DNA from 3 places in the Paenibacillus sp. JL3B1040 genome. Region 3 is predicted to be linked to each of the others. Evidence: riboswitches for the same ligand, from Rfam matches in the RefSeq annotation. Region 3 holds a riboswitch; each other region holds the start of a gene.

Region 1 (10,276 bases), 1.8 Mb from region 3:
TGATTCTCCAACGTATTCAGTTCCTCCGTTCTGGACGATTGCAGCATCACCTCCAAGGAGTCCCGAATCGTGAAATAGGTAAACAGCATAAACATCAGGCTAACCCCGAAAATAAAAGCGGCGATGACGAGAAAAAGCTTGCGTGATACGGTCATGGCTGCGGGTTCTCAAACCGGTAACCAAACCCGTAAACCGTTTGGATGTAGGCAGGGCGACTCGGATCGTCTTCGATTTTTTTGCGGATGCGGCTGATGTGGGCGTCGGCGGTTCGTTCATCGTTCAAGAAATCGTCCTCCATGGCGGCCAGCAGTTGCAGCCGGCTGTAGACGATCCCCGGTTTGGCGGCCAGCGTCAGCAGCAGCTTGAATTCCGTTGGCGTCAGGGCAAGCTCCATATCCCGCTTCCATACGCGGCATTGCGCTTCGGAAATCGTCAGTTCCCCACGTTTGAGCAGCGGCTCGGCCGCCGCATTCCCCTCGATCCGCCGTAATACGGAACGGATGCGGGCGGCCAGCTCGCGCAAAGAAAACGGCTTGGTCACGTAATCGTCGGCACCGACCTCCAGTCCGATCAATTTATCGGTTTCCTCCACGCGTGCGGTCACCATAATGATCCCGACCGGCCCCGACTTTCGCAGTTCCCGGCAAACCTCGATTCCGCTCAACTCCGGCAGCATCCAGTCAAGCACGACGAGCGACGGCTTGTGCAAGGCGGCCTTGTGCAACGCTTCCCTTCCCGTTGCGGCTGTGACCGTTTGAAATCCTTCCTGCTGCAAAAAAGGCTCCATAAATTCGATGACTTGACGCTCATCGTCGACAAGCAGCAAGGTGTGCGGCATTGGTGGTTGTCCTCCCATGCTTGTTTTTTTTTCATTATATCCGCTTTTCCCCCGCTTTCCATCCCGCTCGGGGAATTTCACGGAACCCGTAAAGGATCGTCACAAGTTCACAACATTTGACGGTTATGATGAGACCAACCCCGGAAGGAGGAGGAAGCGAGATGGCCGGAATCGGCTTGGAATTGAAAAAATCAATGCTCTGGAGCGCCTGCTTCGCTGGACTGATGCTCTTGGCCTCTTGCGGATATAACGAACTTCGTTACCCGGAGGAAGTCGATATGAGCCAAATGCACCACGGAGTCGAACATGGAAATGCCGCTAGTCATAGCGGCCATGAGGATCATGCTGTGCCCGGAACCGGCGAGCCGGCTGCTGCGGTATCCTGCGCCGAGTTGAAGGAGGCCGAACCCGCCGCGGGGGAGCGGGTGAGGAGTTATGAGCTGACCGCGGCAAAGACCGTTCTAACCTTGGACAATGGGAAAAGGACGGAGGCCTGGACGTTTAACGGAACCTCGCCCGGCCCGGAGCTGCGGGTCAAGGAAGGGGAACGCGTGAAAGTAACGCTAACGAATCGCGATATCGGCAAAGGGGTGACGATTCACTGGCATGGCGTCATCCTGCCCTGTTCCCAGGATGGTGTGGCCGGCGTCACGCAGAATGCCGTTTGGCCGGGCGAGCAGTTTACCTATGAGTTCATTGCCCGTCACCCCGGAACGTACTGGTACCATTCTCATCAGCAAAGCTCGGAACAGGCGGGGAAAGGGCTGGTCGGCCGGCTGATCGTCGAACCGAAGCAGTCAGATTTCGACTACGACCTTGATTACGCGGTCACGCTGCAATTGCTGAACGATAAGCTGAAGCTGACCAATGGCCGAGCCGATGGTTTACGTCTCGATGCAGCCCCCGGAGAAACGGTAAGGCTGCGGCTGATCAATGCCTATAGCGAGGTGCAGTGGATCGGGGTGGCCGGTGCGGAGTTCCGGGTGATCTCGATCGACGGGCAGGACTTGAACGGCCCGGAGGCTCTCAAGGAAGAGTGGATTCCGATCGGCGGAGGCCAGCGATACGACGTGCTGTTCACGATGCCGACCAGCGGGCAGGTCAAAATGTACAACAGAGAGCATCAAGCCTGGCACATTCTGTTGGGGAGCGGGCCCCAGCCGAAGCCGCTAAGCAAAGACGCGCCGTCATTCGATTTCACGGATTACGGGACGCCGCTTGCGGACGGGATTACCGCGGACATGAAGTTCGACCGGGTTTACGATCTAAAGCTCGGCGTCCTCGATATTAACGGCAAGAAGTTTCATGAAATTCCGCCGCTTCTAGTCAAGGAAGGGGAGTGGATCAAAATCCGTTTCAAACATACCTTTGGTGGTCCGCATCCGATGCATCTGCACGGACATCTCTTCAAGATCTTGACGAAGAACGGCAAGCCGCTGACGGGCAGCCCCATCTATGCGGACAGCGTGCTCCTGTTCAGCGGCGAAGAATATGAAGTGGTCTTCAAAGCGGATAATCCCGGCTTGTGGATGGAACATTGCCACAATTTGGGGCATGCCGCCAACGGGATGACGATGATGGTGAACTACGAAGGGGTGACTACGCCGTTTCGCGTAGGCACCAAATCGGGCAATCTCCCGGATTAACCAATCAGCGAAGATGGAGGAGGAATTTAAGTGAAAAAAGCACTTTGGCTTATCGCGGCGCTAGCCGGCGGTTTGATCGGCGGATTGGTGCTCAGCGAGCTGATCGCCATCACCGCGGTCACCTTGTTCAGAGGGGACCTCTCCTGGCTGAGAGGCATTAAATATTTGCCGCTCGTCACCGCGGCGCTGGCCGGCATCTTGGTGCTAAAGCGGACCTCGCGCCGCGGGAACCGCTAAGACATTTACGCGCCGCTATAATATTCGCCCAGAAACTGCCGAAACCGGCGCGCGGCTTCGGATAAATATCGGCGCTCCAGCCAAGCGACGGAGAAAACGCGCCGGCACACCGGGCTTTCGATCCGCAGCATCGAGTAGGGAGGACGTTCGTCCTTCCGACATGCCGGAACGAAGGCGACGCCCAGTCCGGCGAAGACGAGGCTGCCAAGCGCGCCGGGTTCATCCACCTCGCAGACGATGCGGGGGCGAATGCCTGCGGCCAGGCAAAACGCTTCGTTGATCTTGCGAAACGGGTGGCCCGCTTTATATTCAATGAAAGGTTCGTCCGCCACGTCCTCGAGGCGGACGCTTTTGCTTGCCTCCAGCCGGTGGCCGGGCGGGACGGCGAGAAACACCTCGGCGTCCAGCACCGGCAGCTCTCGCACTCCCGGATGATCAAGCGAGGAAGCAGTGAAGCAGAGATCCACCTCGCCCTTCTCCAACAGCTCGATCATTTCCGCAATGGATGCCGGCGACGTCTGCAGGATGCGGAAGTTCACCTCGGGATAAGCTTCGCGGAAAGCCCCGAGCGCAGCCGTAATGCGTCCCAGCGTATTCGTGGCCAAATGGATGCTGCCGCGCTCCATCCCCGCCAGATCCGCCACCTCCTGCCTTCCCTCTTCCAGGATGTCCAGCGCTGTCTCGACCTTTTTCAAAAAGGCTTTGCCGAAGGCGTTCAGCCGAATCTGACGATTTTGCCGATCGAACAACGGGACCCCCAAATCCTCCTCGAGCCTGGCAATCGTTTTGCTGAGCGCCGGCTGGGCGATATGCAGCTCTTGGGCGGCTCGGGTCATATGCTCCAAATGGGCGACCGTGCGAAAATACTCCAATTGCAGCAACTCCATGCGGATGACAACTCCTCTCTTAAGGGAATTTGATGATTAATATCCTTTAGGTTATGAATACATAAATTAATATATATTTTTCATTATTAATATTCAATCCTACAATAACTTGTGAGGAAATCGATAGGGGGGACGATACGATGAAAAATGCCGATTCATCCGAGGCACGCGAGAAGCTGATCCGCATTTTGGCGTTTACCATGATCTTGTCATCCATGGGGGCAACGATGTTTAATATCGTGCTCCCTGAAATCAAAGGTGAATTCGGCTTATCCGTCACTCAAGTCAGTTGGGTTTCGACGGCATATGCTCTGATTTACGCCATCGGCGCCGTGATTTACGGGAAGCTGGCGGATGCTTTTCAGTTGAAAAAACTGCTGACGTTCGGGTTAATCCTGTTTTGTTTGGGTTCAATGACCGGATTGTCGGCTCAGGCGTATTGGATGGTCTTGCTGGGCCGCGTGCTGCAGTCGGCCGGCGCGTCGGTGGTTCCCGCAGCCGCGATGATCATTCCGGTGCGGCATTTTCCTGCCGAGCGCCGCGGATATGCGCTGGGAATTACAGCCACGGGGCTGGCGATCGGGGGCGCGATTGGGCCGGTCGTATCCGCGCTGCTGGTCAGTCTGGTCGATTGGCGATGGTTGTTTTGCATCCCGATGCTGATGCTGTTTACGCTGCCGTTCTACCGCAAATACCTCAGCGATGAGCCGATTCGGGCCGTTCGGATCGATTGGCTCGGCGGAGGGGTGCTGGGCATCACGGTCACTCTGTTATTGCTCGGCGTAACCTATGGGCGATGGGAGCTTTATTTAGGCAGTTTGATCGGGTTTCTCCTGTTTCTATGGCGGATCCGCCTAGCTCCGCAACCGTTCGTGGATCCGCGATTATTTCGGAACACGGGCTATGCGCTGGGTCTGCTGTTGTCGGTGCTGGTCATGGGGATCGGCTATGCGCTGCCGTTCCTGACGCCGCAGCTGCTGGCCGAGGTGAATCGGCTGCCTGCCGGTTGGATCGGATTTGCCATGGTGCCCGGGGCTGTTGCCTCGGCGATCCTCGGCCGCAAAGGGGGCAAGTTGGCGGATGCCAAGGGCAATTCCTTCGTCATCTATGTGGCTTCCCTGCTGCTAATCAGCTGTTTTGCCCTGATTTCGGTGCTGTCCGGGGCGGCGGCGGGCTGGATTGCGGCGATTCTGATCCTGGGCAATGTGGGGCAAATGTTCATGCAACTGGCGTTGTCCAACACGATTTCCCGCACGCTGCCCAAAGAGCAGACCGGGGTAGGCATGGGTCTGTTGTCCATGTTGGGCTTTTTGTCCGGCGCGGTTTCGACCAGCCTTTACGGCCATGCCGTGGATCACGGCTCGTCGTCGCACTGGAATCCGCTGAATCCGTTTGAGGGCTCTGCCGTGTATGGCAATATCTACATGGTTTTGGCAGTGCTTCATATCGGAATCCTTCTTTTTTACTATTTTTTCTTTAGTCGAGTCGGACGATCCCGCAAGGAGGAATCGATAATGAGGCAGGTCTAAAGACCTGCATAAAAGACGGTTTTGGAGCCGAGTAGGATGAATCCGGATTAACAAATGACATGATCTGTGCCGATACAACTTCTAAAGAGCTTTATCCGATAAAGGCAAACCTGTCGAAAGGCAGGGACGCAAAGCTATAGGGCCTAAGATAGTTTGGCAGCCAGCTACCGAAGGGAGTTTTTTTGTCATGAGAAAGTGGATATCCGTAACGCTCGCGATCATTATTGGGTTCGGAGGAGCCGGCGCAATTCCGGTTCAAGGGGCGGAAACCCCGGGCTGGATCGATAAAACCATGGTGGATCAGGGAGCGATCCGCATCAACTATGACGTTAAGACGAAGATCAAAACCAAGCTGCAGATCGCCAAGGGCGAGGAGAAATACACCTACACGTTAACACCCGGAACGAACGGAGAGACGTTTCCGCTTCAACTGGGGAACGGAGAGTATGCGGTCAGTCTTTTGGAACAGCTTAAAGGGACAACGTACCGTTTGGTCCATAAGGACACGGTCAAGCTGCAACTGAAGGACGAGAAGCAGGTGTTTTTGCATTCCACGCAAAACGTAAATTGGGAACCGGACGGCCGCGCGGCGAAAATCGCCAACGAGTTGATTCAAGACGCGGTCGGAACCGAGGAAAAAGTTCAGATCATCTATGATTATGTCACCAGCACCATCAAGTACGACGACAGCTTGGCCTTCAGCGCCACCTCCAGTTACCTGCCCGATCTCGACCGGACGCTGACCCGGAAGAAGGACATTTGCTATGGATTCTCTTCCTTGTTCGCGGCGATGCTGCGCAGCGTAGGGATTCCGGCCAAATTGGTGATGGGGACCTCGGATTATGTCAGTACCTATCACGCCTGGAACGAGGTTTATGCAAACGGTCGCTGGATCACGATTGATACTACGGCGGACGCGGGCTGGAAAGGAACGACGACCGCTTATACGATGATCAAAGATCCCGCGAAATATAAGGCCGAGAAAATATACTAAGTTGCGAACCCAATCACGCCGGTTGCGGAATACGCGCCGCTTCTGACATTTCGATCCTGTTTGCCGGGTCGGGTGTCGAAGCGGCTTTTTTGCGTTCACCGTTCCTCCGATTCCCGCCAACCGATCAGGATTGTTCAGAAGTTGTATAGACTCCCTGTTTATACTCCTTGCAAACGTATGTCACAACAAAGCACGCCAAGCAGGGAGAGGTTCAAGGTGATGAATGTTGTCGCTCACTTTAGGGACGGTTCCCGCGGCATGGAGCTGGATACCTTTCGAGAGATCGAACTGACCAAGCAACTGAGAAGATACCGGCAAAGAGGCTTTTATATGAACTACCGGAAAAATCGAATCGGAATCGTGGCGACGCCGGACGGCCCCGTTTTTTTTGGCAACGGGCAGGTTTACCTTTTGCGGGAGCAGCCGTTTCGATTTTGGCTCCACCAGCAGAAATGGAGAATCGGGTTTCGCTTTGAATGGAACGGCGAAATGAAGCTGAGCTTCACCTATCCCCGGATCGTTTACCGCGATGGCCGAACGTGGGAGGTTGACGAATTTCGCGATTTTTGCTGCTGGTTGGTGGAAGCGGTGAAAAAAAACAATTTTATGGATTTCTATACCGTAAAAACCCAAGAAAGACAGAGTTATCGGGCGAAAAACGCCGGTCAAGTCAATGAATAATATCACTTATAACCAAGGGGACTTGGCTTTATTTGGTCGATTGTCGAGGAATTGTTTAGAATGCTGAAATACGATGGTCATGTTGCCCACCACAACGTTTCGAGAAGGAGGTAGGGAGAAGCGTCGTTTGAACACATCGATATCGATAGAAAAAAGGAGGCAAAAACACGACTTATGAAACGCAAATTCATGGCCATCATTATGGCTGCTGCTCTTGTTTTTCAAGGGACATTCGGAGCGGGAGCCACTCTGGCCAGCGCCGATTCGGAAGGAGCCCCGAGCGATGCCGCCGTCAGCGCCACGGATACGGTCACTGACGCGGTTTACGGCCCTGATGGGCGGCAGGGAGCAAACATCCTGCTCGCGGCTTCCGTGAGTCCGGTCATTACGGATAATCTTATTACAAACGCGGAAATTCGCAATCAAAAGCCCGAATATGATCCGGCTACCGGAGATTTAGTTATCAAGGGGGATCGGATTCAGGATATCCGGCCGGCGGTTAAGGATGAAGTGGCTGTCATTTACACATGGAGCTTCCCGAATGAATCCCACGGTTATGGGGACGGCTCTACCTTTACTTTTCAATTGCCTGACAAATTTAAAATCGGGCAGCGATTGACAGGCGATCTGGATGGTGAAGTTGGAGAGTATACGGTCGAACCCGACGGGGAAGTTACTTTTACTTTTAACGACAGTATTGTCGGGCAAAAGCTGAAAGGCTACTTTTACGTGTGGGTCAGCTTTGACGAAAACAAGTTTGGGGATGGCTTAGAGCAGCAGATTGACTTTAGTTCCAACGGGCTGGGAATCATCGATGTTCATTTTGCGAATACGGCCGAGGATAAGCTGAAAAAATCGGGGAAGGCAAACCGAAACGGCTTTAACTCCGACGAAATCGAGTGGACGATCGATTTCAACCAAGGCGAGAAGGAGATCCAAAATGCCGTCCTCGCGGATACTTTGCCGGCAGGATTAGAACTCGCTGGCCCGATCGAAATTCGCAAACTGCAGGTGCAGATTGACGGATCGGTCAAAGAGGGAGCTGTGGAACGTACGGAAACGGCGTTTCCGATTTCGCTGGGCGATATCCATGAAGCCTACCGAGTGAAGTACAAGACGAGTGTAGAGGCGCCAACCGCAGAGCCTTTTACCAACCGACCTTATAACAACGAAGTAGTGCTTACCGGCGACAATATCGAGGATAGCAAAGCTGCCGGAAGCGTGAGAATCAGCTTTAACGAGCCGTTGAACAAGGTAAGTAAAGCTTACGATCCGGTGACCCAGCGCATTACCTGGAAAATCGAGTACAACTATAACCAGCAAACGCTGGAGCCGTTTAATCCGGCCGATCCCAACAAACCGAATGTCGCGTGGCTCAAAGATCAGTTTGATACCACGAAGCAGCGTTTGGTTGAAGAGGCGGGCGAAGTTAACGTTCGCGTATATGAAGTTGAGCTTGATGATAGCGGGAAGGTCGTAAATCGTACCGGACCTATCGATTCGTCGGCGTACACCGTCACCAAGACGGCCGATGGCTTCGAGTTCAAGTTCAATCAAGGTATCAACAGCGCTTATGATATCGAATACCAGACGGAATCCATTAACCGCGTTTATGCGAACGACCGGATCACCAATTCGGTCGAACTCAAAAATGGCATGATAAAATCGGCGGAACAAGGCATTCGCGAAAATATTTTTGCGAAAAGCGTAAACAAAGAGGATTTCAACAAGAAGGAAATCGAGTGGAAGCTGGTTCTCAATTCCGACCTGAAGGACATGTCGGACATCGTCATTACGGAGAACTATGCAGGTAGATTTATGAAGCTGGTCCCTGACAGTTTGCAAATCACCGGTGCTCACAAGGACGATTTCGAACTGGAAGCCAACGCGGATGATCCGGATTATGAAAAAGGTTTCGTGCTCAAACTGAAGTCGGGCATCACGATTAACTCAGAGCATGTGTTCACATTCACCACAACCTTTGATCCGACAATGGGAATGCCTCTGGACAACCGGTACCGCAATGAGGCTACGCTTGACTGGAAAGAAGCCGGTGTGCAACAAACGGCAATTCTCAAGTCGGCCAGTGTCACAGCTCAAAGCTATACGATTGAAAACGGCAATAAAATAGGCGATTACAGCGCTAAGGATAAAGCGATCACCTGGAAGATCGACGTCAACTACAATTTATTCGATATTCAGGATGCCGTGGTCAGAGATACTTACACCGGCAACCAGTCTTATCTCGACGGTTCGATCCAGGTGAACAAGCTGGTGTTGGATAGCCGAAATAACGCCGTCGCTATTGGTGAGGAAATTAAGCCTAAAAGCCCGGACAATCCGAACGGCTTTGATTTCCAGCTAAATCCGGATGGCAAGGGCTTTACGCTCAATCTTGGCAATATCGGTAAGACGGCTTACCGGGTCGAGTATAAAACTAGTCTGGCCGGCGAGTTCCCGATTGTAGATACTTACTCCAACCATGCTACATTGCACGACGGCACGGTCTTGCGGTTTGAGAAATCTGCCGAAGTCGAGCCGGCACATGGCGGGAAGTATATCAACAAAACCGGGAGGCAGCAAGGGACAACCGATATCGCGGCCTGGACGGTGAGTATCAACCCGAGTCAATCTTATATCCCGGCAGGCTCCGAACTGACGGATACGCTGTCGGACAATCAAATTTTATTGCCCGATACGTTGAAGCTGTACAAAACGGATATGCCTGCGGATAATTCCGGAAATGTATCGATCAAAGCCGGGTTGGTCGATCCCGAAGATTATGAATTGGCCGTGAACGGGAATACCTTTACGTTCACCTTCAAAGAAGCGTTGACCACCGCGTTCATTCTGGAATACCAATCGTATATCAACGCGGACAATGGCGACCGGATTACCAATAAGGCCGAATTTGCCGGTCAAGACTCTTCCGTGAAGGGGGGAGACGGGCAGGAAGGCGTGAAGGTGTCGTTAGCCGGTGCCGGCGGCGGCGCCTCGGGAGGACGGGCGCCGATCCAGATCGTGAAGGTAGACGATCGGGGGCGGCCGCTGGAAGGGGCAGTATTCGAAATTTACAATGCTTCCGGGACCGTACTGCTGGAAACATTGCCGGCAACGAACGCTTCGGGCGAAACGACAAGCTTGAAGGAGTACCGGTTTAACGGCACGGACGGACTCCCGTATCGAATAAAGGAAGTGTCGGCACCAGCGGGTTATTTGCTGGATCCCGAATACGGCGCTGGCACAGGCAAACCCGTCGCCTTCAAAAACGATGGGCCGTTTACCGTCGAAAACAAAAAAATTCGGCAGGGATTCCAGTTCACGAAGGTGGATGCCGCCGATCCATCCAAGAAATTAAAGGGCGCCGTTTTTGATTTATACGTTAAGAACGGGGCAGACAGAGAATTCATCGAGACGTTGACGTCAGGTGAAGACGGCACGATCGCCAAGGGCGATCTGGCGCC
Region 2 (10,276 bases), 250 kb from region 3:
CAAGCAATGTTCCCTGATAGCTCAGTCGGTAGAGCACTCGACTGTTAATCGAGTTGTCACAGGTTCGAGTCCTGTTCGGGGAGTCCATCCTGGAAGAAAGCTTGTATGCCTTGCATATTTGCTTCTCTTCCGGGGAATCCAACTCATATGGAGAGGTGTCCGAGTTGGCCGAAGGAGCACGATTGGAAATCGTGTAGGCGTCACAAGCGTCTCGAGGGTTCGAATCCCTCTCTCTCCGCCAGCAAGGACTTTGATTGTGGCCCGTTGGTCAAGGGGTTAAGACACCTCCCTTTCACGGAGGTAACAGGGGTTCGAATCCCCTACGGGTCATTCTTTATCTTCCCAGATGCGGAGGCTTAGCTCAGCTGGGAGAGCATCTGCCTTACAAGCAGAGGGTCGGGGGTTCGATCCCCTCAGCCTCCACCATATCACTTACTACAGAAGTGAATAGATTTCCTTTTACTGACGCGGGGTGGAGCAGCCCGGTAGCTCGTCGGGCTCATAACCCGAAGGCCGCAGGTTCAAATCCTGCCCCCGCAATTATCCTCGAACGAGGATGGCATTATTCAAGTGTGGAGCCGTGGTGTAGAGGCCTAACATGCCTGCCTGTCACGCAGGAGACCGCGGGTTCGAATCCCGTCGGCTCCGCCATTTATTTATGCCTTATCTTTGTACGAGCCATTAGCTCAGTTGGTAGAGCACCTGACTTTTAATCAGGGTGTCGAAGGTTCGAGTCCTTCATGGCTCACCAGTTTCATATTGCTTATGCGGACGTGGCTCAGCGGTAGAGCATCGCCTTGCCAAGGCGAGGGTCGCGGGTTCGATTCCCGTCGTCCGCTCCATCTTCATACGCGCCCTTAGCTCAGCTGGATAGAGCGTTTGACTACGAATCAAAAGGTCAGGAGTTCGAATCTCTTAGGGCGCGTCCCTTTTGCCGGTGTGGCGGAATTGGCAGACGCGCGCGACTCAAAATTGTACGCGCCTCATGTTTTACGCGCCGAACCATTCCGTTCCTTGATATATAAAGGTTTTCCGAAAAGGGCACCGCGCTTTAGTCGGTGGACCCGCACCAAACTCCCCAAAATTCAGCCGATTTTGGAGGACTGCGCTTTTGTTTAGATGTAACGCGGTCAGGTTGTACGCGGCTGGTGTGTCGAGGATAACTCGATGTAGCATGCAAGTCAAGCATGACAAATTATATATTTTTATTGTGCCGGCGTGGCGGAATGGCAGACGCGCTCGACTCAAAATCGAGTGGGAAACCGTGGAGGTTCGAGTCCTCTCGCCGGTACCAACAATGAAATCAAGCTCTTGGGATCAGGAATCCAAAGGGCTTTTTTAATGTTCAGGACATTATGGATTGGCAGTAACAGTACGACATCGAGCTGTTTAGAAGAGATATTCGGGATCAACCTAAAAGTATAGTTCGGTGAAGAACACATTTTTGGAAAACGATCTCGATAAAAAACAAAGCAAGCGAACCTAGAGATAGTCCGCTTGCTTTGATCTGCCTGCCCTTCACCACCATTTGTAGCTGTTGCGCTCCAGCTTCTTCTGATCCGAGTTCTTTTCATGATCGCGTTTTCCGAAAAATTCGTCTTCTCTCGCGATCGTTGGGTCATACCAGTCCGCTTTGGCTTTCGCCCATTCCACCCACTTCATCGACTTGGGATCGAGGTTTCCGGATGCCTCCACTGCGGCAATATAACGCCTTATTTTGCAGGCGGTATCGTAGTCCTCCGAAAGATTTTCCAAAGCGAGCGTTTGCTCCACTTCAGCATTAAAGCGTTGTCTTCGCTCCTCTTTTCGCCGCTCTTCTTCCTGGCGTTTACGTTCAGCTTCCTCGCGGGCCTCGCGCTTTTGTCGGCGAATATCGGAAGCTTCGTAAAACGCAATCATGATATCGCCAAGGCGATCTTCGATGACGTATGATTTGCAATCGCGAAAGTTTTTTGCGGCATATATTGAAAAGCTGATTCGGCCATTGTAAACATAGTCATACTTTCTGATTTTTGGCTTTGACGCCCATGAACTGCGGCGCTTGTCTTCCTCATATTTCAGAAGCTGCATATTTTCTTCTTTCGTGGGAATATGCTTGACCTCGTCTTGCGCTTCTGAAACCGATATAGAGACAGTTTCCCCGTTGACTATAAATTTAAGATCGCTGGTAAGCGAACATCCTAACGGCTCCATGGCTTTGATTAGCGCATCAATTATATGTAACACCCGAGGTAATGTTTCTTCGGACACCGTGTCGGCAAGAAAGAGAGGAGAATCCTTGGCACGCCGATTGAAGCCTATTGCTTCTTGTTCTTTGCGTTTTTTTTTCCATTCCATGACTTCTTTGCGATGAGCAACAATTGTTGGGTGCATCTTCGCGTTTTCGTTAGGTATCCTGATTTGTGTTGCAGTGGAAAGCACGACTGTTCTCTCTTTCTCATTCAGAAATGCGAGAGTCTCTTTTTCAATCTGAGGTGTATACTCAGTTCCGGTTCTTACGCCTGATTTCTTAGCGGGCTTGCTGCTTATCGGGAGTGGTATTGGATTAACCAGTTTACCCGCACGAAGCTTGGCCCAGTATCCGACCGGAGGTGTGGGAATATCAAAGGACTGGCAGACTTTACGGATCGCAACATCCGAGACACCATATCTTTTCGCTACTTCGGTTACCGGCACCATCCATACTTCTTTGTACAAGGTTTCTCTGTCATAAATATTGTAGGTTTGTCCAGATTGCTCGTACGTTTCAGGTTGTCCGACCGTTTGAGTAGATTCGCTGGTATCGTCTACTGAAACGGACGGTGTCTGTTCCTCGACTAGTAACACAGAAGATTCAAGCGTTGGTGAAGATTCGCCGACAGCTGTTTCCATCTCCGCTCTAACGGAATCCTTTTCAGAAATCGCTCGATGTTTCTTTTTACGAGCGGCCGGTACGGTTCTGTAAATGAAAATCCTCTCATCCGCCGGTTCCGGTAGTTCCAGTTTGGTTACAGGCTTGTTGAAATTGAGCTTGGTCCAGTATCCGGACGGAGGAATCGGAATGCCAGCTTCCTTAATCTGTTTCATTAGATGAGCATAGGGAAGATTATATTTTTTGGCTACTCCGGCGACAGACATTTCCCAGATTTCATCGTATAATTGCTTACGTGTTATTACGATCTCCGAATGCTCTGGCACAGCGTTCACCTCCTTCCCTTCCTTGGATAAGCTCTTTGCAACAGTAGAAATGCGAGCCTTTGGCTCAGACATGACCTCCTGTTCTATTTGCATGGCTTGTTGATTTTCTTCTTCCGCATCAGCAGTACCCGCCGCAGCACTTTCTTTTAGCGGTTCATTCACTGTCTGTGGTGCGAGAATAGCGTCAAATTGTTTGATTCCCCCTATCCCTCGTTTTCGCTTAATAGAAAAACCAGGTCCCGTTTCATTTCCTCGAATTGATTAATAATCGTATTCAAATTTTTCTCGATATTCTCGACCTGGACAGCATTGATTTTTCCGTGGTTATAAGCAATGAGACGTTCCGGCACGATGGTATAGGACCAACTTTCTCTGTAGCGGTCTTCGTTGCGGACCGCAAAACCGATGGGCAACAAGTCGTTGCGCATGCCGAGTGTCAGCATGTTCGGGGATATACCCAAATAATCTGCAGCGATTTTTATTGTGATTTTGGGGATATTTCTGATCTCTTCATCCGAATACTTCACCATACGTTTCACCTCCTTGATCCGGTTCCGACGTCACAATCAGACTGGCGACAATCTATAGAAAGATATTGGTCTTCGGTATACCATAAACTTTCTCGTACAATATTTCCGAAATTCGAAAATTCTTATTCATCAACCACGAGAAGAATACCTAGCATCGGTCATGTCTGTGTATCCAGATGAGTTTGGCTTTGCTGAGAATCGTCTTGGAAGCTTCTCCTATCGAGAAAAAGATATGAAGTTCTCCATATATGACCTAAATAAGTGGGAGTCGCGAAAAGCCGCGCATTATGTTCTTAATTTAGTCTTTAATCCTCAAAATATAATCTATCGAGATATTCAGGATTTTGTCTATTCACTAGTCGAGAAAGAGGTTATCTTTAAAGTATAGTCACAAGACATCGGGCCAATCTGGCCCGATGCTACTTTTGCACAGGGACGCACCATTTGCAGTGGGTTTGTTTATTTATATACTGGCTTCTTTGGACAGGGTTATATATTTTTGAAGGATGTTCATGAGCAACAATATATTCAGGTTTTAACCTTTCTGAAATCCAGCATGCAGAGTTACTGTCATGAGGATCATAGTGTTCAGATATATCGTCTATTTGCCATTGAGGCAATAATTCTAGCGGGACATCACAAACAAAAATAGTGGGGATTCCGGTACTGGATAGCATATCGTGATATTTCCCATATATGTCTTTATCTAATTGTGCAGCAATTGCGGCAAGGTATTCACTCCCCCAACATAAATAGTGTCCGCTTTCGCCCAGGAGTTCTTTTTTAAACAAGCTGAAATAGACATGCTTGGAATCGGAAGGTTGCAGTGTAGGGTCGTAATCCATAACTGTGTTTACTGATATTCCAAATGTGGCAGTGGCAATTTGACGCATTTCCTCTACATTAAAAGGCTTTATGCCCTCTGAAAAGTAGCTTTCCATATCAATAGGACGACAGGCATGATACGCACGAATATGCGTGTAATGTCCAAGGTCAATCCCTTGTTTCTTATTCCCTTTATCATCAGGTACAAATACTTTTTTGTTATTCTCCATCATTCTAACTCCTTCGGCACGTTGCCTGACGGCTCGTGCCATTTTTTGGGGCATGATCTTCTACCGGTAAAGTCAATTCTCATATTCCAACAGAAAAAAACGATCTCAGCTACTTCCAGTCACTTTTGAAGTGAAAGAGCGTATTCCTCCGTATTGTTGAGCAAATCGATTTTTTGCTGCAGTTTGACTACGAAGCTCAAGAAGTCGGTGCTTTTCTTATTTTCCAATTTGAATGAGTTGATGATATTTTTGATGGTTTCGTTTTGCTCGGAGGTTAATTCATCTATAATTAAAATGATCCTTAAATTAGAACGGAATGCCTTGTCCAGCAAGCTGTGAAGATTGTATGAAATGTTCTGTTCTTTGATTTCGGGGTCCAGTTCGTGCATCCACGTCGCTGCTTTGGACATGATCGAATCATCCTCGTTGATGTATTTGATGATTTTTCCGGACCACTTATGAATTGTATCTTCTCTGATTTTCGTGTCTGTAGCAATGCTAAAAGTGGATGCAAACCGCATTAGCTGCGGGATAATGTGTCCATTTAGATGCTCGAATTTTTCCAAACGTGTTTTTTTGTATCGTCCATAACATTCGTATTCAATTAAGTTAACTTGAATGGGCATCGTTTTATTATCGGGAATGAAGCGGACGAGCACTGCATCTGGGTAACCGCTGATCCCAGCGATCATTTTGTTATTAGCATCTTTTTTAGGGGCAGTCATAAACATTCTGTTTTGTGGGATAAGCACGGACCGATGCTCGGAAAAATCATCGAATAAATGATAAAAGTTAGCGTTGACCAGCGGCTCCAGTCCTTTGATTTTGTCTGTTTCATTCTCAAATTTGACCGTGACATAGGTGCTCGTGATGTTGATTTTAACATCGGGAACAGTGTTCAAGACTTCTTGGTAATTTTCTTCAGTCACCTCATCCGTGGACCACTCTTCAGCATCAGAAGGGTTACCGTTGCAGTTAATCGTAAAAGGCTGTTCGAATTTGAACAGATCATTGGTTCGATTTTGTTCAAAGCCAGTCTGAAGCAACTGCAGAGCCGTCTCATCGGTTATGGTTTTTGCGGATTGCACATATTTGAGGCTCCAATACTTTCCACCGGCTTGCTCCAGAATGCTGATGTCAAACGGTTGGCAGTATTCGATTTCGCAAAGAGTGAAACATTGAGGATATTGATCGCTGTCTTTCCAAGGCCGAAAATCGGTAGGTTCTTTTAGTTTACCGCGAGCTCCGCATAGTGATTTATTTCCTACTTTCACTACAATATAGACCCGGTCATTCACGTTAGCGACTCTTTTCGTAAAGCCGGCTACTTGTTGATTGACGCATGTATAATAATTTTCCAAAGAAGTTCCACAATGTAAGATACGCTCTCCCATGTCCATCATCCTTATCTTATGATTAAATTACCAATTTCGACATGGTTAGTAAAAATCCTTTCTGGTGTAGTAACTGAAAGAGAGAAGGGTTTGTTATGCATAGAAATATACCTATTGAAGTTTAGAAAAATATTAAGAAAGAGGATGGTACAATGCTAAAATCATTTGATATACCAGATACTGATTTTGATGGTTTACGTCTTTTGTTAGAACAGTTGACCTCTGATAAGGTCGAAGTACAAAATTATTTAGGTGGAAGGTCGCTAAGAAAAGTTGAAATCAATTCTGCCGAAGGAAAAGTTAGACTAGACTTACGTTCAGAGCTTTATTTCCATTAAGGTGTCTATTATCAAAGCCTGATTATTGGTGTTATTGCATTGGCCCCTGAGCGGATGGGGATTGGGACAATAGTGATCGAATGGTTAAAAAATTATGCCAGAAGCAAAGGTTTTGAACGAATTTGTATCGAAAATGCTAACACGGAGGCGAGTATTGGATTGGCAAGGAAAATGGGTTTCATTAATGTCCCTAGTAGTCCAATTATTCAAGAGGTTCTCAAAATAGAGGCGTCGCCTGATTATCATTTACTGCTAGTAAGATCATAATTACTTTTTATAGTATATTTTAGATCTAAAAAGTACCCCCAACTTCGAGAGAGTTGGGGGAGTTAATGCTTACATTGATCATTTCTGTAATATTCCGATACTCGTAACAAATTATTGGCTAACCTAGAACTTGGTTTCGGTTGATCACTCCCATTTCGAATTGATTTACAGCATCATTCTATGGTTAGATACCTAGACCGTATCCGGCGAATGCCTATAGTCAAACGCCCTTTTTACCATTTTTGATACAAAGCCAGATTCGCAGGACTTTGGAGTTCTTCGAAAACTCCGCACGGATGGCCTGTTACAGAAAAACAAAGAAGAACCCCAAGCGAAAAGGGCAAGGGGTTATAAAGCAGGTGATTTGCTTTGATTCTAATTTATGAACAAATGCTTGCACATGTTACAGAAAACGAAAAGTCGCTGCTGTTCGAAATCCATATTTCCAATTCGGATATTACGATTTCGAGATGAAAATAAATAAGGAAAGTTTTGTAACTCCATTCTCGCAAAAGCTGGAATCTTCTAGTATAATATGTCTATAAAGCGAGGATTAGACAGGAATTTGGACTATATCTTCCCGCTTGTTATTAGGACAAAGGTCCGTTTTTCGGTCGAAACTGTGCTTCTATTGCTTATCTTAATGAAGGACTTGAAAAGAGGGAGGGATTTTGATGTCGAATCTATGTTAGGTAGTAGCACCTGGTGGCTGTTAAATGACATTATAGTGGTCAGGTGAGGGATTCGATCATCGCCATGGACGAATGGGTTATGAAGTAATCTCCGATTGGTTGTCCAAATAAATATGAGCTGAAGGAAAAATGGCAAACCCGCTCGAAAGACGGGGACGCAAAGCCACGGGTCTGCGGCCGTAAGGCTATGATCGCCGGGTTACCCTAAAAGGCAGGCTTCTGGAGAAAAGGCACGTTAGGGTACGTGTCTTTTTTGTCGTCTATGTCCGATTCCGAATAAGCCGAGGAACCTCATCGAGGGAGGGAACTGAAGTGGTGCTTGTATTGTCATTATTGTTGATGACCGCCATTCTGCTATTCACCAATCCGAGAAGCGAGCCAAATCGTTGGGCCGGTTCAGTCGCTTTTTTCTCTGTACTTGGAGAGTTGACTATCGCCATAGATGAGAAGATAATTCCCGCAATTGTCCCTTTGGCAAACGATTCAATTATAGCCGGACTGGAATGGGTAAAAGAGTTTTTTTACTTCTTAGCCTTGTACATGCCTCCTTATTCGTTGTTGATGTTCAGCTTGAGCTATGCGGGATGGTTTCAACGGCGAAAGGGTTGGAAGCGCTCCACAATCGTTGGGGCACTGATCCCGGTTCTGATCATGTTTCTTCTACCTTCAGAGGCTTCACGTGATACACATCCGATACCGCTCTGGGCGATGATTTATTACGCTACCGCAGCAGTGCCATGCTTGAGGTTGGCATACCGTGAAGTTGATGAGAGGATCAGACAGCAACACCGTGTGGTCTGTTGGATTGTTGTACCGTCGATCAGTTTTGTACTGCTTTTCGATTATATTCTGCCTTTGCTCCGATTCTATCCGCCCTTTGATACCAAACGTGCTGTTTTAACGGCAGTATGCATTTGCTTTTATGTATTTGTTGTTCGTTACGGTGTATTGGGTGTCCGAATCCGATTGGAATCTACACCCCAAGAACCATATGGGAACACTCCGCTTATATTTCAATTCTATCATGCTTTAAAAAGTGAACTGGGAAAAATACAGGTCGCAGCCAGACGTATATTTAATCTTGCCCAACAAACCGAGCAACAGGAATTGTATCGGGACACATCTCATCTAATCGATGCAACCGAGCGGATAATAGCAATAGCTTTCCGTTTTCGTCATTCATCACAACAGTTGGTATTATACGAGCAGTCATGTATTATAAATGAACTCGTTGAGCAACTATTGGATAGCTTGGCGGGAGAATTTTGCAGCAAGAATCTTAAAGTCCGAAAAAAATTGGATGAATCGATTGTTTTGTATTGTGATTCTGTTCACGTGCAACAAGTCATGAAGAACCTCTTCTATAATGCCATTGAAGCGATGTCCGAAGGAGGGTGTCTGACTATAACGTCTAATCTCTCGCAAGAAACGATGGATATTACCGTTCGTGATTCCGGTTGCGGCATCGCTCCGGAAGCCATGCCATATATATTTGAACCTCACTTTACAACCAAATCGAACGAAGGGAATGATGGATTGGGGTTATTCTACAGTCATGAAGTCATGCGACACCATCAGGGGTCCATCGAGGTACAAAGTCTAATCGGAATCGGTACGTCATTTACGCTTCATTTTCCCATCCAAAGAGTCATTCGTCATTCACCGTCATTGAACCGATGGGAGGGAGACCATGAGCAAGATCAAAGTACTATTGGTGGAAGACGATCCGGTGTGGAACGAATATATATCCGAAACGGTGAATCGGGAACAGGATTTGTTTTTGGTCGGAACGGCTCAGACGAAAGTCAATGCAATTCGCATTGTCAGTATGTTAGACATTGATGTGGTGCTATTGGATGTGGTGCTGGATGGGAAAAAGGCAGACGGGCTTGACGCGGCGCTCGAGATTGGCAGCATGAGTAATGCGAAAGTCATCATGCTTACAGTATTAGATCAGGCAGGGATCGTTTCTGAGGCGTTCGGCAACGGTGCTTTCAATTATATTCTCAAGACGGCGCTTGAAGATATTCCGGAGGCTATTCGAGCCGCATATGCGGGCCTATCCTCCATTCATGCTTCTGCCGCAGGCGTGCTTCGATCCGAGTTTGTACGAATGAAGCAACAAGAAATGCGCCAAAAATTAACGCGAACCGAAGTTGAAATCCTCCGTTTTATTCACAATGGTCATACCCGTTCCGCAATTGGGGAACATTTGCATATAACAGAGAGTACTGTCAAAAAACATGTGAACCGAGTGATTCGAAAACTGAAGGTGCACACCGGCAGGGAAGCTGCCAAGAAAGCAAAAATGAAAGGGATATTATAGCGTCCATGTGTATTGATATTGAAAGTCGCGAATAGCACCTAACCATTACAGGTTAGGTGCTATTCTATTTAATTGGCATCTATTTAGGTACAGCACTCTCGTAGAAAACCATCGAAGAACTGAGGCTGTCGTGCGTGCCAATCCGCCAGGGCCTGCGTAGCCAACCGTCGGTTGATTTCTGACGGAACACTTATGCTTTAGTATCTATCTTTTGTCCGCGATACTGATCCTGTATCTCTGACTTGTGCTGCTGATGTACTGTTTCAGTATGTTGGTGATTTGACGATATTTTCTTAGTCCCTCCGTGCATATTTTCCATCCCGCAATTCCTTGGCATTGCTGAACTCGACACACCGTTTACTGCCATAGATATTCCTCCTCAATCAATTTTTGCTACTCGTTTATCGTAGCACTTATTTGTGTCGTTCCTATGTGGATTTAATGTAGTGAAACATATTTATCTTCTTATTGCCGTCAACTGAACCCTCTTTTAATTT
Region 3 (10,276 bases):
GTCCGAGCCCCCTTGCGGCGCATCGAGAGCAGACCTTTCGCTCCGTCATACCCCATGCCGGTTAAAATAACGCCGACAGCCCGCGAACCGCATTCCTTGGCGACCGATTCGAACAGAATGTCGATCGACGGGCAATGCCCGTTCAGCTTGTCGCCTTCAAAGCAGTCGACCCGGTAGCGGCCGTCCGCCTTGCGCAGCCGCATATGACGGTCGCCCGGAGCGATCAGCACTTTGCCCGGCTCCACGATATCGCCTGAAGCCGCTTCCTTTACGGTAAAGGAAGTACTTTGATTCAAGCGGTCCGCAAACATCCGCGAAAATACGGGCGGAATATGTTGAACGATCACGATCCCGGGAAACGACGAGGGCAACCTGCCTAGCAGATAAGAGATCGCTTCGGTCCCCCCGGTGGACGCGCCGATGGCAACGACCCCGCCGGCTTGAAATGGGCGCTCCGGAACCGGCAACCCCCCGGATCTCCGCTCCCCGTGATCTCTGACGGGCGCCACGTTCGTCTTGGCGGCCATCTTCACCTTATCGATCAGGTCGCGGATGAACCCTTCAACACTTCTGGGCGACTTTGGATCCGGCTTGCACACGAAGTCGACCGCCCCCGCCTCCATGGCGTCGAAGACGGCATCGCTGATCGTGCTTACGACAATGACCGGGAGCCTATATTGCGGAAGCAGGCGGCGGAGAAATTCGATTCCGTTCATTTTCGGCATCTCCACGTCGCAGATCATCACGTCCGGATGAAACCGCAGGATTTGATCCCGGGCATCAAACGGATCCTTCGCTTTGCCGACGATTTCGATGGCCGGATCCGAGGACAGCCCCAAAGCCAATACCTCGCGGTACATCATGGAATCGTCGACGATCAACACGCGTAATGTCAAGTGGTCTCCCATAGGCTCTCCCCCCTCGGTATCCCGTTACTCCTTCCGGTATATCGCCGGCTTGACGTATTTGAACGGCGTCGTTTCCCGCTGCAGCGATTCGGAATGGCCAATGAACAAATACCCTCCGATCTCCAAATGCTTGTAGAACTTGTCCACCAGCGCTTCCTTCGTGGGATTGTCGAAGTAAATCATGACATTCCGGCAGAAAATCACGTGGAATTTGCGCCTGAACGGAAACGTAGGTTCCATCAAATTGAATTTCCGGAAAATCACTTCCCGCTTGAGCTTGTCGTTGACCGTGAAATGGTCGCGTTCCCGAACGTTGAAGTACTTCAATCGCCAAGAGGAAGGCAAGGCCGATAAGTCTTCCGCCCCATACTCACCCTGCTGCGCTTTGGCCAAAATTTCCGCAGAAATGTCCGTTGCCAGCACTTTGGCATCCCATAGCGGTTTGCCCGCGCCGAAGTATTCGTCCAGTAGCATCGCCAGCGTGTAAGGCTCTTGGCCCGAGGAGCAGCCCGCGCTCCAGATTCGCAAATCCCGGTCTTTCACCACCGCTTCCAAATACGGCAGGACGCGGTCGCGCAAAAACTCGAAATGATCATACTCCCGCATAAAAAACGTATGGTTGGTCGTAATTTTGTCCACCAGCGTCATCACGGCTTCTCCGGTACGATCCGAAACGACATATTGAAAATATTCCTTAAAGCTGGTGAAGCGTTTGCTGACAAGAACCTGGTGCAGCCTCCCCATCACCAGCGCGCGTTTCTCTTCCTTCAAATAAATCCCGTAATAGTGGCGGATATAATCCGATAACTGACGAAACTCCTCGTTCGTAATGGTGATCATGGCTTAATACTTTCCGAACTCCGAGTCGCTGAGCAAAATTTTCGGATTGCCGGCTCCAGGGCCAAACTCGGTTTTCCGCGATTCATTCATTTGTTCCAATACGCGCAGCACCTCGGGATTCATTTCCTCCCGGCTGGCATAATCGTTATAACTGCTGCGCTTCAACTTAAACCGCGCCACCTGTTGCTTCAACAGCCCCGCTTGGCTCGACAGTTCTTCGCTGGCCGCGGCGCTTTCCTCCGAAGTGGCGGAATTGGTCTGAATGACTTGGGAAACCTGAGATATCCCTTGATTAATTTGCGTAATCGCAGCCGCCTGTTCCGTGGAAGCCAGGGCAATTTCGCCGACCAGGCTGGCTACCCGTTCGATGTCGCCGACGATCGATTTCAGCGCTTCGGCCGTTTGGTCGGCGATTCGCGTGCCTTCCTGCACCTTGTTGATCGAGCCTTCGATCATATCGGTCGTCTCTTTGGCCGCGTTTGCCGAGCGGGCCGCCAGATTGCGGACCTCCTCGGCGACGACGGCGAAGCCTTTGCCGTGCTGCCCCGCCCGCGCGGCTTCCACCGCGGCATTCAGAGCCAGGATGTTCGTCTGGAACGCGATTTCGTCGATAACCTTGATGATCTTGGAAATGCTGCTGGACGCCTCATTGATTTCACGCATCGCTCCCAGCATATCTTTCATCTGCTCGTTGCCCTGCAGCGCGCTTTGCTTGGAATCGGCCGCCAATTGATTCGCTTCATTGGCGTTTTGCGCATTCAGCTTCGTCTGCGTGGAGATTTCCTCCAGGGAGGCGGTAAGCTGCTCGACGGAGCTGGCTTGTTCGGTAGCGCCTTGAGATAACGCGATGCTGGAATCGGACACCTGTTTCGAACCGGAAGCCACTTGGTCCGCCGCCGTATTGATGCTGGACAAGATCTCGTTGTTGCGTTCGACCATCTCCTGCAGCTTGATCCCCATCAGGTCATGTTCCGATCTTACCTTCACCTGAACGGTTAAATCGCCGTTAGCTACCTGTTCGACGACCCGCGCTTGGTCGCGAATGCTGGTGATCATGCGGGAGAAGGCTTGCATCAACTGACCGACTTCGTCTTGACTGTTCGTATCCACGCTGACGTTGACATCGCCGAGCGACAACGCTTCAGCCGCTTTCGACAGCTTGCCGATCGGCTTCGTGATGCTCAGGACGATCAGAAAGGCAAGGCCGATAGCGATCAGCGTGATGACGATAATGATGGTGATCAGGACCGTGATGGTGTCGGCGTACGTTTTATCGCCGTCATCGCTCGCATTTTGCGAACTCGTCTGATTGAATTTCACCAGTTCGAGCAAGGCATTCGTGGCCTGATCAAACTCCGATTTCGATTGCCCGCGCATAAGTTCCATCGCGGCGTCGCTCTTATGCTGATCAACAAGCCCGATGATCTGCTGACTCAGTTGCATGTATCCGATCCATCTCTCTTTAAACGTATCAAACAACTGTTTGTCCTGACCGGCTTTCGCCCTTTGTTCATAACCGTTGATCAGTTGCTGCATTTTCCCGTTTTCCGTGTCTAAACGATCTTTCATGTCTTTGAGATCCTGCGGGTCGCTCACCGCCAGAATAATTCGCAGCTCCGTGATTCGGTAATCGGAGATCAGCGTATTCATGGAATGCGCCAAATCCATAGAGGGAAGCCAGTCCCGGGTGATGACCGTGGATTGAAGATTGACCCGGTCGACCGAGTTGATCGAATACATTCCAAGGCCGGCCAGAGAAAGAACCATAAGGCTAAAAGACAGGATAAGTCTTGCTTTGATCGTCAGCTTCATCATTTTCCATAACCCCCGTTGTCGTTTTCGCTTACAGTTGACTTAAACTTTCGGCTTCATCATGGTGCAGCAGCTTGTCACCGTCCAGCAGCAGCTTGACTTCGCCGCCCACTCTTCCGACCCCTTTAATAAAACCTTGCTGGCTGCCGTTTTTGATTTCCGGCGGAGGAACGATATCCTCCTCCGCAATCGTTGCGACCTCGGCCACGCTGTCGACGATAAGTCCGATCGAAATGTCCTTCATGTCCACGACCACGATGCATGTCCGATCATTGTACTCGCGGAACGGCTTCTTGAAGCGCAGCCGCACATCCATAACCGGAATGATTTTGCCGCGCAAATTAATGATTCCGCGAATATGCTCGGGGAGTTCAGGCACCTCCGTAATGGCCTGAATTCCGATGATTTCCGTGACATACCGGATTTCGATGCCGTATACGTCGGTTCCAATCAGAAAAGTAAGGAACTTTCCCGACTGCGTATCGTCCTCTTGCTCTGTTTGCAACTGTGCGTTTGGGTCTGTCATGGCCTCGTTCTCTCCTTTATTTTTTTAGGATGTAAGAGCAAGTCCGCCAACGTCGAGGATGAGGCTGATGCTTCCGTCCCCAAGCATCGTGCAGCCTGCCAACCCCCGAATGTTGCGGATTTTGCGGATGTAGGACGGCAGGCTTTTCACGACGACCTGCTGTTGACCGAGCAATTCGTCGGCAAAGATGCAGAAGGTCCGATGATCCTGCTCCACCATGATCAAAATGCCTTCCTCCATATCCGTAACGTCGGTCGTGACTTGAAATCGTTCGTACAAGCGGAGTACGGCGTAACACTGCCCCCGCACCATCACCATTTCGTTTCCTTCGGGATCGACCACGACGCTGCTTCGATCAGGCCGGAACGACTCCTTGATCGCCGTGGTCGGGATCGTATATCGGGACCTTCCAACCTTGACGTTCATCCCGTCAATAATCGCCAACGTCAGCGGGATGCGAATCGTGATCGTCGTTCCCTCGCCTGCGGCGCTGTCGACGGAAACGCTGCCGCCAACGCTTTCGATATTCCTCAGCACGACGTCCATGCCGACACCGCGGCCACTGAATTCGGTAATGACCTCCTTGGTTGAAAACCCCGGCAAAAAAATCAGATTATAGATGTCGCGATCGCTCATCTCCGCTTCTTCCCGAAAGATCAAGCGGCGCTCCCGGGCCCGTTGTAGGATTTTCTCCCGGTTTAATCCGCGACCGTCGTCGCGAACGAGGATCAGCACCTCGCCGCCGACGTTTTTGGCTTCGAGCGTCAGCGTGGCAGTCTCGTTCTTCCCGGCAGCAGCCCGCTCGTCCGGGACCTCGATGCCATGATCGATGGCGTTGCGTACCAGGTGCATGATCGGATCCGAGATATGCTCGATAATATTCTTGTCGACTTCCGTATCCTCGCCGACCAGTTGGAGCCGTACGAGCTTCTCCTGCTTCCTGCACATATCCCGGACGATGCGGTGCATTTTCTGAAACGTGTTCACCAGCGGAACCATCCGGATGGACATGACCTTATCCTGAATTTCTCCGGTAATTTTGCGCAGTTGCCGCGCCGCTTTCCGGAACTGTTCCAGCTCAAGGCCCGCCAATTCGGGATTTTGCGTGACCATCGATTCGGCGATAACCAATTCCCCAACCAGGTCCATCAACTCGTCCAGCTTGGTCAAATTTACGCTGATGAAACTGGACTGCTGCGTAGTTGCGGTCGAAACGGGCGGCTTGGCCAGCGATTGCGACTCCTCCGGCGGAAACGACGCGACGCCGGAGGCTCCGGGGGACGGCCGCTCTTCGACAAGCGGCGGTTCGATTGCGGAGTTGCTCTCAAGAATAACCTCCGGCATGGAATCCGCCAGGAGCGCGGGTTTCCGGCAAGTCCCCGCGGGCTGTATACTCGCTGATCTCAAGATGTTTGAGACAAGGAGCTTGCGAAAGATAGGCGGTGATGGTTTCGGCGCTTTCCCCGTTGCGGAAAAACAACTGAAACCCCTGCTCCTTGATGATTCCTGCGGAGTCCAGGTTGCTTTCAATGTCATCAGGCCAGTAGCTGAAATGCTCGGTCCACTCCTTCAGACTATGGACCACCTGGTATGCACGTACATTTTCCATATTGTAGTCGTCGTCGAAGAACAGGACTGCTTTCAAGCGGGCACCATGTGCGGCGAGGGCGGTACTCTCGTCCAGGCTCCCGCTGTCGGCTTGTTTGGAGACGGGAGCGTCCCGCCCGCCGTCATGCCGGTGCTTAAGCTCTTCCAAGTGGTGGCGGATGCTGCCCATCAGCGGCGCACAATCGCCGTCGGGCGAATCGCCCTGCCTGATCTTATAAAGCTCAAGCTTGATAGAGTCCCCACCTTGGAGCACCAAATCGGATAATGCCGAATAATCGGTTACTCGGGGTTGATGTTCGCGGATATAAGCAAACAGATCCTCGATGACGTGAGACAATGCCGCAATATTGTCGAAGCCCATCATCGTGGAAGAACCTTTGATCGTATGCATGATACGGAAGATGACATCGATCGCGGCGGAGGAAAACGCATTCGCTTCCTCGCATTCCAAAATGCACTGCTCCAGCTGTTCCAGCAGTTGCGAATTCTCGTGAAGATATATCTCCAATAAAGGATCCGAAGCACCAAATTCTCCCATGATATGTTCTCCCCGTCACATCAATTTTCGACAATTTTACTTATTATTCGACAAATTCTTCGTACAAAAAAACTCTTTCTCGAGAAAGCTGCATTTTCGAAGAAAGAGAACTGTTTGAAAGATAGAATCGCATCCACAAGTTACCATGAAACCCGGCTGCCCTGGTAACGGTTACGTTAGGCCCGTGGCTTTGCGTCCTTGACTTTCGGCAAGTTTGCCCTTCTAGTAAAATTGCTATTTTTTAGTTAATTTATACTAGCATGCAAGGACAGAAGTTGTAAACTAGGAATTTTAAATTTCTCCATGCGCACGAACAAAAGCCCCCTCGAACGATTCGAGGGGGCTTTACGCACCAAGCCTTTAGGCTTGCCAAATCCGGCAAAAGCGATTATCTGCCGGCGTTCTCCAGCGCATTCTTCACGGCGTCCACCACTTGGGCAGAAACGGCTTTCATGCCCTCCGTATCGCCGAAGGCTGCCGGACGATACCCGTATTTATGCAAGGCTCCTTCGGCAGTCGGCGTTTCGAACTCCGTCTTGACGGCTTTCTCGTCGACGGTCAATTGATCTTCCGTCTTGATTTTCCCGTTCGCGTCAAGATAGAACACTTCCATTTTGAACGGCACGTTGTTTTGCACCGTTACCATAACGTAAACGGATTTGTCTTTGTTGATCCCGGCAAAAATGCCATTGATGTAGGCTGTTTTGTACGACTCGTTGATTTCTGCCTTCTTATAAGCATTTTCGACGGCCGTTTTCAAAGCGGTACTGCTGCTGGTTGCGCCGGATACCACATCGACCTTCGCCGCTTGCTCTCTCGTTCCGGCAAACAGCAGATCGCGGGTCAAGATCGGGATCGCTCTGATAACCTCAGGATAAGCTGAATCTCCGCGGTCAATCATATTTACCCCAACGCGATACAGCTTCAGACCAACGATGACGCCGTTGCGTAACGTAACGTCGGCACGGTTCGTCCCTTTGTCATAAGCGTCGCCAAAGGCGGTGTAGGTGCCGTCTTTGTAAGTACCTTGCGTTGTTGACGCGTTGTTCAGCAGGTCGGCAAATGCCGCTCTGGCCGCGAGGGACAAGTCCTCTTGAAGTACGATCGGCGTCATGTTCACGCCTTTTTGGGTCAAGCCTTCGTTCAGTTGAGCAACAACGGTTTGTTGCTCTTCCGTCAGCTTGTCGGCTGCGATCAATTTACCATCTGCACCAAACAGATGTACATTTACGTTCGAAACTTGGTCCGCCTTGATGTCGGCCAGAACCAGCAGTTTGGACAGGTTGTCGACACCGGCGAAGGTGCCTTCAAAATATTTCGCTTTGCCCGACACTTTCAACGCTTTTTCAAAAGCTCTTTCCACGGCCACGTTCCAGCTGTGGCTACTTTCGGTTGCGCCGGCAATCGCGTCGACGCCGTCGCTGAAGTTCTCGATGTACGAGCCGTTGGCGAGCAGTTTCGCCGTCATCGGAGCATTGGCTTTCACCACATCGGCATATGCCGTGTCGCCCCGATCGATCAGGTTGGAGCCCAGTCTGTACAGCTTCAGGTCAACCAGCTTGCCGTTGCGGATGTAGACGTCGGCTCGCTCCACGCCTTTATCGCGCGCTGCGCCGTAAGCGGAATAGAACCCGTCGATGTATTTCGAATCGTTGTTTACTTTCGCATTTTGCTCCGCGTCCCAATAAGCGTTCACAGCCGCCTTAAACTCGGCTTCCTGGCCTTTGGGTCCTACGGCGTCCGTCCCTTTCGCCAGCAGCTCGGCAGCGATGGATTTCACCAATGCGGCTTGCTCTTCGGTCAGGTTCGCTTCTTCGACGGCATTGCCGCTGGCGTCAAGCGCATACAGCTTGACGGCCGTACGCTTCGTCGCGTCGAACGTAACGAAGATCATATATTTACCTTCCGGATCAACGCCCATGTGCTCGCCGGCAAAATAGGTTACGCCCTGCGGTTTCTCTTTCAACGCTCTTTGGAAAGCGCGATCGACGGACAGCTTCCAGCCGTCGCACGAACGGGTCGCGCCGGACACAACGTCCACTTTGGCTGCCTGCTCCTGCGTTTTGCCAAGCAGGTTGGTCTTCATCGTCTCATAAGCATTCCAGAGACCGCTGTAATTGTTGCGGACATCTCTATCGATCAGCTTAGGGCTCGTTCTGAGCAATTCGATCGCAGCGACCTTGCCGTCCTTGATCGTGACTTTTGCTCCTTCGGTCCCTTTAGAATAAGCGTTTCCATAAGTGACGTACACACCGTCGGCATAAGGATTCTCTACCGGTTTAACAACCGGAGCGGTTGTTTTGGCAGGCGTTGTCGTTTTGCTGGGTGTTGTTGTTTTGCTGGGTGTTGTTTTCTTGCTGGGTGTTGTCGTTTTGTTAGGTGTTGTTTTCTTGCTTGGGGTCGTTGTTTTGCTTGGCGTAGTCGTCTTGCTTGGCGTCGTTGTTTTGCTTGGCGTAGTCGTCTTGCTTGGCGTTTCTTTGACTGGCGTTTCCGTTTCCGATGCGGCGGATACCACGTCAATGCCGGTCAGTTTGTAACCGGATACACCGACAGTAAGCGACAAGGATGATAATACCAATGTTGCGCTTACCGTTAGGCTAATCAGCTTTTTCAAATGCGATCCTCTCCCTTGTGAATTTCACCAAGCTATGTAAATTACATAACCTGCTTCTTCTTGATGATATCGTCTCTTTGTTTTTCGACTGTGCTCGGAAACGATACACCGCCTTCCAAGCGACCCACGCCCCTCCCTCTTGCACGATGTCTATCCCGAAAACCGCACCCCACATCATCGTGAATGATTTCACATAACAGAGCAACAAAAGCTGCGCGGTTTCCATTAGATACTAGGTAATTTGGCGCAAAAAAGCTGTACGCAAAATCACACAGCCTGAAATATTTGTCACTCCATCTATGGGAATACGCAGAAAAACAGCCGCCGGAACGATCCGGCGGCTGGCGCATGATACGTCGTCCTACCGAACGCTGCCGATGGCCATCCACGTCACAAACCCGTAGTTGACGCTGCTATCCTTAAGTTTGGAGATCGCGATTACGGCCGATTCGGGCGACTGCTCCTTCAGCGAGGCGTAATACGCGGAGTGATTGGTCATGACAACGATGACGTAGTCGGATGAATCGAACGGAGCGTCGAAAGCGATCGTGATCGTTGTCTCCTCCTCATGGCCCTGCAGCAAAAATGCGGACATGCCGAACTGCAGCTGTGCCGGCTGGCCCGGCAGGGTTTGAACCGGAGTGAAGCTTAACTGCCGCACCCCGACGGCGCCCGGCTGCAGATGGCGGGTACCGACGGCTTCGTCGGTCAGTTGGCTGCTCCCGACCGCATCCGCTGCGAGGTGGACGTTCCCTACGGCAGCTGCCTGCAGATGATCGGCCCCCACGGCGCCCTCGGCCAATGTTCCGGCATCCACCGCGCCCGGCTGCAGATGCCCCCGGCCGATAGCGGACGGGCGGATGTCCTTGCCGCCGACGCCATCCTCGGGCAGAAGGCCGCGCTGCTGAATTTCAGAAGACAAATGCCATACGTTTACCGCTTCGAGCGAGATATGGTGGGCATGAACCGCCGCATCGCTCAGATGCCGGGACTCCACGCTGTCCGCCGCCAAATTTGCCGCTTGCACCACGTCTGCACTCAAGTGCCGGCTTTGCACGGCCTCCTCCGCCAGATGTTCGCTTTGCACGGAACCCCTCTGCAAATGGCGCGAGTCGACCGCGCCTTCGCCGAGGTGGTGTTCCGACACGCTGCCTTCCGCCAAATGCCCGCCTTGCACCGCACGAGGAGCCAGGTTCCGGCCCTGGACGGACGCCTCCGCCAGATGGCCGTTTCGTACGGAACCCGCCTGCAAATGACCGCTTCCGACCGCCGCATCGCCGAGCGCTTCGGCACCGACCGCGCCGGCCTGCAGATGCCGGCTTGCGATGGACGCCGGTTGCAGGGCTTCCCCGCCGACGCCGCCGGCGGGCAGCAGCCCGCTTTGCCGCAGCGCGGGGGTCAAATGTGTGGCATTGATCGATTCGGCGGCG

Evidence for each region. A riboswitch is a leader RNA that binds a small molecule or an ion and turns the genes downstream of it on or off. The one in region 3 is predicted to bind cyclic di-GMP.
Region 1: linked by a shared signal. The riboswitch ahead of ACZF99_RS10390 (transglutaminase-like domain-containing protein) and the one ahead of ACZF99_RS18475 (Hpt domain-containing protein) in region 3 are both predicted to bind cyclic di-GMP.
Region 2: linked by a shared signal. The riboswitch ahead of ACZF99_RS19585 (sensor histidine kinase) and the one ahead of ACZF99_RS18475 (Hpt domain-containing protein) in region 3 are both predicted to bind cyclic di-GMP.

What each region holds. Positions count from the first base shown of each region.
Region 1 covers NZ_CM169317.1:2,331,860-2,342,135, forward strand. Annotated here, with positions in the region: gene ACZF99_RS10360 (sensor histidine kinase) at 1-155, opposite strand, end outside; gene ACZF99_RS10365 (response regulator) at 152-838, opposite strand; gene ACZF99_RS10370 (multicopper oxidase family protein) at 1,000-2,484, shown strand; gene ACZF99_RS10375 (DUF5957 family protein) at 2,515-2,721, shown strand; gene ACZF99_RS10380 (LysR family transcriptional regulator) at 2,727-3,608, opposite strand; gene ACZF99_RS10385 (MFS transporter) at 3,749-5,137, shown strand; cyclic di-GMP riboswitch class I at 5,231-5,309, shown strand; gene ACZF99_RS10390 (transglutaminase-like domain-containing protein) at 5,325-6,131, shown strand; gene ACZF99_RS10395 (hypothetical protein) at 6,348-6,812, shown strand; gene ACZF99_RS10400 (SpaA isopeptide-forming pilin-related protein) at 6,987-10,276, shown strand, end outside.
Region 2 covers NZ_CM169317.1:4,337,930-4,348,205, reverse strand. Annotated here, with positions in the region: rRNA gene rrf (5S ribosomal RNA) at 1-5, shown strand, start outside; tRNA gene ACZF99_RS19665 (tRNA-Asn) at 11-83, shown strand; tRNA gene ACZF99_RS19660 (tRNA-Ser) at 150-241, shown strand; tRNA gene ACZF99_RS19655 (tRNA-Glu) at 259-330, shown strand; tRNA gene ACZF99_RS19650 (tRNA-Val) at 351-426, shown strand; tRNA gene ACZF99_RS19645 (tRNA-Met) at 467-540, shown strand; tRNA gene ACZF99_RS19640 (tRNA-Asp) at 575-651, shown strand; tRNA gene ACZF99_RS19635 (tRNA-Lys) at 676-751, shown strand; tRNA gene ACZF99_RS19630 (tRNA-Gly) at 768-842, shown strand; tRNA gene ACZF99_RS19625 (tRNA-Arg) at 852-925, shown strand; tRNA gene ACZF99_RS19620 (tRNA-Leu) at 1,213-1,294, shown strand; gene ACZF99_RS19615 (hypothetical protein) at 1,519-3,339, opposite strand; gene ACZF99_RS19610 (hypothetical protein) at 3,381-3,707, opposite strand; gene ACZF99_RS19605 (hypothetical protein) at 4,127-4,762, opposite strand; gene ACZF99_RS19600 (hypothetical protein) at 4,882-6,156, opposite strand; gene ACZF99_RS19595 (hypothetical protein) at 6,309-6,494, shown strand; gene ACZF99_RS19590 (GNAT family N-acetyltransferase) at 6,549-6,761, shown strand; cyclic di-GMP riboswitch class I at 7,575-7,660, shown strand; gene ACZF99_RS19585 (sensor histidine kinase) at 7,766-9,295, shown strand; gene ACZF99_RS19580 (response regulator transcription factor) at 9,183-9,779, shown strand; gene ACZF99_RS19575 (hypothetical protein) at 9,970-10,146, opposite strand.
Region 3 covers NZ_CM169317.1:4,091,051-4,101,326, forward strand. Annotated here, with positions in the region: gene ACZF99_RS18450 (protein-glutamate methylesterase/protein-glutamine glutaminase) at 1-908, opposite strand, end outside; gene ACZF99_RS18455 (CheR family methyltransferase) at 933-1,748, opposite strand; gene ACZF99_RS18460 (methyl-accepting chemotaxis protein) at 1,752-3,563, opposite strand; gene ACZF99_RS18465 (chemotaxis protein CheW) at 3,592-4,086, opposite strand; gene ACZF99_RS18470 (chemotaxis protein CheA) at 4,111-5,430, opposite strand; gene ACZF99_RS18475 (Hpt domain-containing protein) at 5,411-6,232, opposite strand; cyclic di-GMP riboswitch class I at 6,376-6,461, opposite strand; gene ACZF99_RS18480 (FMN-binding protein) at 6,621-8,846, opposite strand; gene ACZF99_RS18485 (WIAG-tail domain) at 9,208-10,276, opposite strand, start outside.